DNA from 2 places in the Sphingomonas sp. DMC8 genome. Region 2 is predicted to be linked to the other one. Evidence: riboswitches for the same ligand, from Rfam matches in the RefSeq annotation. Region 2 holds a riboswitch; the other holds the start of a gene.
The links. Region 2 has a riboswitch for glycine ahead of gcvT (glycine cleavage system aminomethyltransferase GcvT). Riboswitches for the same ligand answer to the same signal wherever they lie in the genome.

Region 1 (4,943 bases), on a different contig from region 2:
TGTTGCGCGTGGCCGGGGCAGACGGCACGCCGCAAAATGCCGGTCCGCTATCGTTCGCCATGGAGCGACTCGGCTTCGCCCGCTGGGTCGACCACCATGTGGTGCTACAGGTAATAGAAGAACTGGTCGCCGCGCCGGACGTGACCCTGGGCGTTCCCTTGTCCGTACAGAGTCTGCGCGCGGATCGCTGGTGGAACACGATCCAGGCACGGCTGGAGGCGACGCCTGGGCTCGCCAGTCGGCTCGTACTGGAAATTACGGAAACCGCGCCGTTAACCGATATATCGCCCGCCGTACAATTTGTGAGCAGCATGCGCCGCCTTGGTTGCCGCTTTGCGCTGGCCGGTTTTGGCGCGGGCCATGCCTCGCTCCGCCAGTTGCTCGCACTCACCCCGGATTTCGCGAAGATCGATCCCCTCTTCGTGCATCGCGCGACCCTGTCAGCGCAGGGAGAGGCGCTGTTGTTCCACCTGATCGGCGCAGCCTCGGCGATCGGTGCGACGGTTATCGTCGACGGCGTTGAGACACCCGAACAGGCGGCGCTGGCGCGCCAGGCGGGCGGGCGCTGGCAGCAGGGCCATCATTGGGGTTGCCCCAGCCTGATCCGCCCCTGGCGCACGCGATTGCCGGTCAGCGTCCGCCCTGGCCTCCATTGCCGGGAGGTACAGCATGCAGAGGCATGAAATCGATCGCGACGCGGGCGCAGCAACCACGCTCGCCTTCCGCACGCCGGCCGAGGATCGCGAGGCGCTCGAGGCGATAACCGTGGCAACCGAAACGGAGGAAGAGCGCGAAACGCCCCCGCCGATTTTAGGTGTTGTGCTGCTGGCTGCCGCGCTGGTCTGGATCATCGCCGGCTGGCTGGTGTGGCGGGCACTGCCATGATGCAGTCCGGTCGCCTGGCCCCCGCCATCCTGCCCCTCTTGCAGTGGTAGAGTTCGCCATGCCTTTAGCCAATCTTCTGCTGAAGTCCGATCCCGCGGGTGCGCGGCCGCGGGTAACGCCGCGGGCCTCGGCGTCCGTCCACTATATGCGCGGGCCTGCGGGCGATGCTGGCCGGCGAATTGAATCGGGCAAGGCCGAGGCGGAAATCTGCCTGTTGCTGGCCGATTCGAAGCTCGCCTCCAGAGTGACGCGCGCGCTGACGGGTCTGGCCGCCCGAGTGACGGCGTTCGACAACGCTATCGAGTTCCAGCAGGCCTGCGAACTGCCCTTCAACGGCGTGGCGGTCATCGATGCGCGCCTGCCGGGTCTGGATGGCCTGTCACTCTATCGCTGGATGCGCGACCACGGCAGCACCGCCGGCGCGATCTTCATTTCGGCCAAGCCCGACGTAGCGTTCACCGTGCAATGTATGAAAGCGGGTGCGGAGAATGTGTTCGCGCTGCCGCTCGACATGAACGAACTCAAGGCATCGGTTCTGTCTGCGCTGGCCAGTGCGCAGCGGCGCTGCGTGGATAACCGGGCCGCCCAGGCCAAGCAGGCGGTGCTCGCAAGCCTTACGCCGGCCGAGCGCAAGGTGATGGCGTTGCTGCTCGAAGGCCATCTGACCAAGCAGATCGCGGCAATCCTGGGTCGCAGCGAATATACGATCAAGATCCACCGCGGGCGCATCCTCCGCAAGATGGGCGTTCCATCGACAGCCGCGCTCATCAAATTCTTCCTCGACGACGGTTCGGCCGATCCCGCCGGGCTCGCTCTGCCCGGGGCCGGCAGCGCGCCGGCCGCGCAATATTCCCCCGCACGCCAATGACCGAAAGAGGTTCCATCATGCGTAAAATTGCAGCAGCGGTGACGCTGGGCCTGCTGATATCCACACCGGTACTCGCGCAGGCAATTCGTACCACGCCTTCCATGCGGCCCCATGGCGCAGCCTATGCGGCGACGATCGGCGGCCCGCTTGGCAGCCCCGACGAGAGCAGCAGCCGACGACTGCGCAAGCGTAAGCCCGGCTATTGGTGGACCGGGCTCGCCGTGCTGGCAACTGCCGGCGTGATCGTGGCCGCATCGACCGGCGGCAGCCCCAAGAGCCCCTGATCCGCCGCCGGGGCGGGAAATTTGCTTTGACATGGCTCGCCGGCGCGACGACACTTGTCGCGTCGGAACGGGAGAGAATCCGGTTTGCCGGATCGCCGAAGGAGCAACCGCCCCGGAAACTCTCAGGCAAAAGGACCGTCCGCACAACAGATTCTGGAGAGTAGCGCGAAGGCGCTCGCCGACGGGATAGCGATCTCAGGCACAAGGACAGAAGGGGCCCGAATCTCTCTATCGTCTTAGGAGCCAGGGTGTCACTGTCGCATGCGGAAAACACGGTCGATCCGCGCATTGGATCGATCAGCATTACTGACGTGTTCAGCATTGGGATCGGGCCGTCGAGTTCGCATACCGTAGGGCCGATGCGCGCTGCCGAGCAGTTCGCGGCCTGGGCGTTGGGCGAAGGCACCGTGGTGTCGGTGACGTGCGACCTGCACGGCTCGCTCGCGCTGACCGGCAAGGGCCACGCCACCGATCGCGCCGTGATTTTGGGCCTTGCCGGCGAACGCCCCGACGGGGTCGATCCGGATGCCGTGGAGGCGATCGTCGGGAAAGTCGCGGCCGAGCAGCAGCTGCTGCTGGGCGGCCGGAGCGCCATTGCCTTTGATCCGGATGCCGATATCCGTTTTCACAAGCGCAGCTTCCTGCCTGCCCATCCCAACGGCATGCACTTCACTGCAACGCTCGACGATGGCAGCGTGCGCGAGCGCATCTATTATTCGATCGGCGGCGGCGCCATCCTGCGCGATGGTGAGGCGGCATCGGTATCGGCGCGCTCCAATCACGGCTTTGGCAGCGCGCGCGACATGCTGGTGCGCTGCGATGAACTGGGCACCGACATTGCCGGACTGATGCTGGCCAACGAGGCGGTGTGGCGCCCCGAGGCGGAGACGCTGGGTTTTGTCGATTCGATCCGCGCGGCGATGATGGCCTGTGTCGATCGCGGCATGGCGCAGCAGGGCGTGCTGCCAGGCGGGCTGAACGTCGCCCGGCGCGCGCGCAAGCTGCACCAGGCCCTGCTCGCCCGCGGCCCCCGGATCGAGCCGGCCTCGGTGCTCGAATGGGTCAGCCTGTGGGCGCTCGCGGTGAACGAGGAGAATGCCGCCGGCGGCAAGGTCGTCACCGCCCCCACCAACGGCGCGGCGGGCGTCATCCCGGCCGTGCTGCGCTATTATGAGAGCTTTGTCGGCAACGCGACGCCAGCAGGCAGTCGCCGCCTGCTGTTGACGGCGGCGGCGATCGGCATTCTCTACAAGCTGCAGGCGTCGATCTCCGCCGCTGAAATGGGCTGTCAGGGCGAAGTGGGCGTTGCCTGTTCGATGGCGGCGGCGGGACTCGCTGCTGCGCTGGGCGGCAACAACCTCCAGATCGAGAATGCCGCCGAAATCGGCATGGAACATAATCTGGGCCTGACCTGCGACCCGATCGGGGGGCTGGTGCAGATCCCCTGCATCGAGCGTAACACGATGGGCGCCGTGAAGGCGATCAACGCAGCGATGCTGGCGCTGCATGGCGACGGGTCGCACAAGGTGTCGCTCGACGCCGTGATCGAGACCATGCGCCAGACCGGCCGCGACATGGCCTCGCAATATAAGGAGACCAGCCTGGGCGGGCTTGCCGTGAACGTCGTCGAGTGCTGACGGCGCGCCATTTGCCCACCCCGGCCGCGCGCGATAAGGTCGTGCGATGACTGACCTTCTGCGCGAACCCGACGGCTTCGTTGAACCCGTCTCCACTCGCCTCGGCTATCTGCTCCGTCGTGCGTCGCTGGTGATGATGGCCGATCTGGGGGCGACGCTGGCCGAGCTCGACCTGCGCCCGGTGGAAGCGACACTGCTGATCCTGATCGGTGCCAATCCGGGTTGCAGCCAGAGCGAACTGGGCCGGCGGCTGGCGATCAAGAGCGCCAACATGGTGCCGCTGATTGCCGGGCTGATCGCCAAGGATCTGGTGCAGCGCAGCCCGCTCGACGGCCGTTCGACCGCGCTGTCGCTGACCCCGGAAGGCGCGCGGATGCGCGACGCCGCCGAAGCCGCGATGGACGCGCACGAAGCACGTTTTGCCGAGATCGTCCCGCCCGAGGAACGGCCGCTGCTCGCCGCGACGCTGAAGCGGATTGCCGCGCGCTGACGCCGAACCTCCGTTGACGTTGGATACGATTCATGATGAATTGGATCCAATATCGATAAGGGAGAGGCTGATGAGTCGGATCGCTGGCAGCGGCGCGCTTTGGCCGCGCAACACCTGGTATGTCGCGGCGACGGCGGACGAATTCGCCGAAAAACCCCTTGCCCGCACCATCTGCGGCCAGCCGATGGTCTTCTATCGCGGCGAAGGCGGCGCGACCGTCGCGCTCGAGGATTTCTGCCCGCATCGCGGCGCACCGCTCTCGCTTGGCTTCGTCCGCGATGGCGAGCTGGTATGCGGCTATCACGGGCTGGTGATGGGCTGCGCCGGCCGCGCCACATCCATGCCCGGCCAGCGCGTCGACAAATTCTCCACCATCCGCCGCTTCGCCACGATCGAGCGCTATGGCTTTGTCTGGGTTTGGCCCGGCGCGTTCGAAGACGCCGATCCCGCCCAGCTCCACCACCTCGAATGGGCAGAGAGCCCCGACTGGGCCTATGGCGGCGGCCGCTATCACATCCACTGCGATTACCGGCTGATGATCGACAATCTGATGGACCTCACGCACGAGACCTATGTCCACAGCACCAGCATCGGCCAGAAGGAAATCGACGAGGCGCCGGTCGAGACGCTGATCGAAGGCGAGCAGGTCGTCACGCGCCGCTTCATGGAAGGCATTCTCGCGCCGCCCTTCTGGCAAATGGCGCTGCGGGCTGCGGGCCTGCCCGACGATCAGCCGGTCGACCGCTGGCAGATCTGCCGCTTCACGCCACCCAGCCATG
Region 2 (4,943 bases):
TTGCCCACACCAACGCCAACGCCTTCACCTGTCGCCCCAGTGCCGGCTCCGGCTTCGTCGCCGGAAATCTGGCCCTGGCTCGCCGGCGCTGCGACTTTGCTGGTGGTGTTCGCGGCAGGATGGCTGCTGGTGCGCCGTCGCAGTGGCACGGGCGAGGAGGAGGACGAACCGGCGGCGCCTGTCGAGCCTGTCGCTATCGCACCGCCGCCGGCTGCTGCGCAGGGCGATCCCTTCGCCATTTCCCTGGCCAGTGCGCGCATCCAGTTCGCGGCCGATGTCGTGGCGATCGATCTGGAACTGGAACTCACCAACCCACAGACGCAGGCGGCTGAGGGGATTCGCCCGGCGCTCGCGCTCGTCAGCGCCAGTCCGGATCAGGATCGCTGGTGCGCGGCTTTCCATGCCGGGCCGCCGCCGCAGAGCGAGGCCGGCCCGATCGATCTGGGCCCGGGCATGCGCATCCGTCTGCCGGCGCGGCTCACGCTGCGGCGCGATCAGCTCCATGTGGTCCAGCTCGGCAATCGGCCGATGTTCGTGGCAATGCTGATGCTTGATCTGCGCTGGCGCTCGGGGCTCAGCATTCGCCGTTTTGGCGTCGACTTCCTGCTGGGAAGTGCGGGGCAGGGGACGAAACCGGGCCCGATCTGGCTCGACCGGCCGCCTCCCGCTGCGCTCGCCGCCAGCCGCTATCGCGCGCAAGCAAGGGCATAGCCGCAAATGAAAAGGGGCGGCCCGTCGCCGGACCGCCCCCTTCGTGTTTCCGTGCCTGTAAAGGCCAGGAAGCTTACTTGATTTCGACGGTCGCGCCGGCTTCTTCAAGCTGCTTCTTGATCTTCTCGGCTTCGTCCTTCGACACGCCTTCCTTGACGGGCTTCGGCGCGCCTTCGACCAGCGCCTTGGCTTCGGTCAGGCCGAGCGAGGTGATCGCGCGGACTTCCTTAATGACGTTGATCTTCTTGCCGCCGTCGCCGGTCAGGATGACGTCGAATTCGGTCTTCTCTTCAGCGGCCGGAGCAGCGGCGCCACCGCCCGCACCCGGAGCCGCAACGGCCACGGCAGCGGCGGCCGAAACGCCCCACTTTTCTTCGAGGAGCTTCGAGAGCTCGGCGGCTTCGAGAACGGTCAGCGCGGAAAGCTGGTCGACGATTGCGTTGAGGTCAGCCATGTTAAACTCCAATCAATTCAAAAGTTTCGGGATAAAATAAACGTCGCTTGATGCCGAAGCTCAGGCAGCCTGCTTCTCGGCGTAAGCCGAAAGCACGCGCGCGATCTGCGCGGCCGGTGCCTGGGCGATGGTTGCGAGCTTGGTCGCGGGCGCTGCGATGAGCCCCACGAGCTTGCCACGCAGTTCGTCCAGCGACGGCAGCGAAGCCAGTGCCTGCACGCCCGCCGCATCCAGCAGCAGCCCGCCCATCGCACCACCGACGATCTCGATCTTGTCGGTCGTCTTGGCGAAGTCCGAGACCACCTTGGCAGCTGCCACGGGGTCGACGGAAGTGGCGAGCGCCGTCGGACCCGTCAGCAGGTCCGCGAGCACCGCATAGTCGGTGCCCTGAGCGGCGATCTTGGCAAGGCGGTTCTTCGCGACCTTGTAGCTCGCACCGGCTTCGCGCATCTTGTTGCGGAGGTCCGTCGACTGCTTGACGGTCATCCCGAGGTTGCGGGTGATGACCACCACGCCAACCTCGCCAAAGGTGCGGTTCAGCTCGGCAACGGCGTCGGCCTTCTGGGAACGATCCATGCCGGTCTCCTCATACATGAGGCAGCCCCCGCAAAGGGGATGCCCCGGTTACGACCCACCGAAATGGGCCAGGCTCAATTGTCCGAGGGGAAGGATCGTCACGAGGCCGGGGATTATATCCCTGGGCGTGACCCGGAACGCTTCGGACCGTGCGCAGACGCGCAGGTGAAGCCGCCGGAAAATTCTGTCCCCGTCTAGGCGAGGGATTAAGACCGGCATATTCCGGTCACTCGCTGTCTCGGACGGATTCCTCCCGAAAGAGGAAGCGCGCTCATAGACGATTCCAGTCGCGAGTCAACGCGGCATCTGTTTGCACTATTCTCGCCGCATGTCGCGGTGCGGCATTTTTACCGCATATCCCGATTGACTCCGCCCGGCCCACCGGCCAAGGCTTGGCGCGTCGATGCCGGGCGACCGGCATGGGCATGCGCGGGAGAGAATCCGGTTCGCCGGATCGCCGAAGGAGCAACCGCCCCGGAATCTCTCAGGCACCGAGGACCGCGCAGGCCACGACACTCTGGAAAGCGAGCCGGCCCCTGTGGCCAGGTTCCACCGAAGGGGTAAGCCGGCGCGCCGGCGAAAGCTCTCAGGTTCCGTGACAGAGGGGGCGATGGTGCAGGCCGGGCGAGCGCGCCCGGGCGTGCCATTGAACCCCTGATGCGCGGAGTGCCTGATGTCCGATACCGTCGAAGACGCCCTTGCCGGCGAAGCCCCGATCGAGACGTTGCCGCTCGACGGCTGGCACCGTGCGCGCGGCGGCCGCATGGTGCCGTTCGCGGGCTATGCGATGCCGGTCCAGTATGAAGGCATCATGGCCGAGCATCTGTGGACGCGCGAGCATGCCGGACTGTTCGACGTCAGCCATATGGGCCAGCTGCTCTTTTCGGGCGTGGATTTCGACGCAGGGCTGGAGAAGTTGCTGCCGGGCGACGTGAAGGGTCTGGGCGAGGGCCGGATGCGCTATTCGCTGCTGCTCAGCGAAGAGGGCGGCATCCATGACGACCTGATGATGACTCGCCTGCCCGCCGACAACGCTTTCGAGATCGAGGGCGGCACGATCTACATGGTCGTCAACGGTGCGACCAAGTGGGACGATCTCGGCGTGTTCCGCGAATTCCTGCCCGACGAAGTGACGATCAACCATCTCGAAGATCAGGCGCTGCTGGCGCTGCAGGGGCCGGAAGCGGTCACCGCGCTCGCCCGCGTGCTGCCGGGCGTCGAGAAGCTGGTGTTCATGACCGCCGGGGCGTTCGAGTGGAACGGCAACCCGCTCTGGGTGAGCCGGTCGGGCTATACCGGCGAGGACGGGTTCGAAATCTCGCTGCCGGGCGAGGCCGCCGAGGCGTTTGCCGACCTGCTGACTGCACAGCCCGAAGTGAAGCCGATCGGCCTGGGTGCGCGCGACTCGCTGCGCCTGGAGGCCGGTCTGCCGCTCTATGGCCATGACCTCGACCTGGAGACCACGCCGGTCGCTGCCGATCTCGGCTTCGCGCTGTCCAAGCGCCGCCGCGAGGAGGGCGGGTTCGCCGGTGCCGAGCGCATCCTCGCCGAGCGTGAGCAGGGCAGCGCCATGAAGCGCGTCGGCCTGATCGTCGAGGGCCGGCAGCCGGTGCGCGAGGGCGCGGCGGTGGTCGATGCCTCGGGCGCGGAAGTCGGCAAGGTCACGTCGGGCGGCTTCGCGCCGAGCGTGCAGAAGCCGATCGCGATGGCCTATGTGCCGTCGGCGCTTGCAGCGGCCGGCACCAAGATTACGCTTGTCCAGCGGGGCAAGCAGCATTCCGCGGAGGTCGTTGCGATGCCCTTCGTACCCCACCGCTATGTCCGAAAGGGAGCGTGACATGAGCCGTTATTTTACCGAAGATCATGAGTGGATTGATGTCGACGGCGATATCGCGACGGTCGGCATCACCGAATACGCCCAGAGCCAGCTCGGCGACATCGTGTTCGTCGAAGTGCCCGAAGAGGGCAAGGAATTCGCCAAGGGTGACGATGCCGCGGTCGTGGAGAGCGTGAAGGCGGCATCCGACGTGTACGCGCCGGTTGCGGGTACGGTGATCGAAGGCAATGCCGACCTCGCCGACAACCCTGCGCTGGTGAACGAGGATCCCGAAGGCGACGGCTGGTTCTTCAAGATGACGCTGGCCGACACCAGCGAGCTGGAAGAACTGATGGACGAGACCAAGTACCAGGCCTTCGTCGCGAAGCTGTGATCTGACTCTCCCCCTCCCGCTTGCGGGAGGGGTTAGGGGAGGGGGTGGCAGCCGCTAGTCCTTCCCGCAGAACTTTCAGCCCCTCCCCCGACCCCTCCCGCAAGCGGAAGGGGAGAAGAGGGAAGAAGGAACAACGATGCGCTACCTGCCCCTTACCCCGGCCGACCGTCAGGCGATGCTTGGCACGATCGGCGCCCAGTCGATCGACGATCTGTTCGTCGACGTGCCCGAAAGCGCCCGCCTGAGCGGCCCGATCGCCGGCCTGCCGATGCATGCGTCGGAGCTCGCGGTCGAACGCCACATGACGGCGCTCGCCCGCAAGAATCTGGCGGCCGGCGAAGCGCCGTTCTTCCTGGGGGCAGGGGCCTATCGCCACCATGTGCCGGCCTCGGTCGATCACCTCATCCAGCGCGGCGAGTTCCTCACCGCCTACACGCCCTACCAGCCGGAAATCGCGCAGGGCACGCTGCAGATGATGTTCGAGTTCCAGAGCCAGGTCGCTCGGCTGCTGGGCTGCGACGTCGCCAACGCCTCGATGTACGACGGCTCGACCGCGTGCTGGGAAGCGATTACCATGGCCCGCCGCGTCACCAAGCGCGGCAAGGCGATCCTCTCGGGCGGCCTGCACCCGCATTATGTCTCGGTCGCCAAGACGATGGCGCGCTTCACCGGCGACCAGCTCGTCACCAGCCTGCCGGTGCTGAGCCCCGAGCCCGACACGCTCGACCTGATCAACGCGATCGACGTCGACACCTCGTGCGTCGTCGTCCAGTACCCCGACATTCTCGGCCGCATCGAGGACATGTCGGCGCTGGCCGATGCCTGCCACGCCAAGAAGGCGCTGCTGATCGCCGTCGTCACCGAGCCGGTGGCGCTGGGGGCGATCAAGGCGCCGGGCGAAATGGGCGCGGACATCGTCGTCGGCGAGGGCCAGTCGCTGGGCGTCGGGCTCCAGTTCGGCGGCCCCTATGTCGGCCTGTTCGCCTGCTCGG

Region 1: it holds a riboswitch for glycine, as region 2 does, so the genes downstream of both, ACT53K_RS13575 (L-serine ammonia-lyase) here and gcvT (glycine cleavage system aminomethyltransferase GcvT) in region 2, are expected to answer to the same signal.

What each region holds. Positions count from the first base shown of each region.
Region 1 is NZ_JBQUYV010000006.1:185,206-190,148, forward strand. It holds gene ACT53K_RS13555 (EAL domain-containing protein) at 1-683, shown strand, start outside; gene ACT53K_RS13560 (hypothetical protein) at 670-885, shown strand; gene ACT53K_RS13565 (response regulator transcription factor) at 944-1,753, shown strand; gene ACT53K_RS13570 (hypothetical protein) at 1,771-2,037, shown strand; glycine riboswitch at 2,096-2,184, shown strand; gene ACT53K_RS13575 (L-serine ammonia-lyase) at 2,286-3,674, shown strand; gene ACT53K_RS13580 (MarR family winged helix-turn-helix transcriptional regulator) at 3,721-4,164, shown strand; gene ACT53K_RS13585 (Rieske 2Fe-2S domain-containing protein) at 4,235-4,943, shown strand, end outside.
Region 2 is NZ_JBQUYV010000005.1:170,239-175,181, forward strand. It holds gene ACT53K_RS11935 (hypothetical protein) at 1-711, shown strand, start outside; gene rplL (50S ribosomal protein L7/L12) at 785-1,165, opposite strand; gene rplJ (50S ribosomal protein L10) at 1,226-1,741, opposite strand; glycine riboswitch at 2,162-2,252, shown strand; gene gcvT (glycine cleavage system aminomethyltransferase GcvT) at 2,415-3,578, shown strand; gene gcvH (glycine cleavage system protein GcvH) at 3,580-3,951, shown strand; gene gcvPA (aminomethyl-transferring glycine dehydrogenase subunit GcvPA) at 4,088-4,943, shown strand, end outside.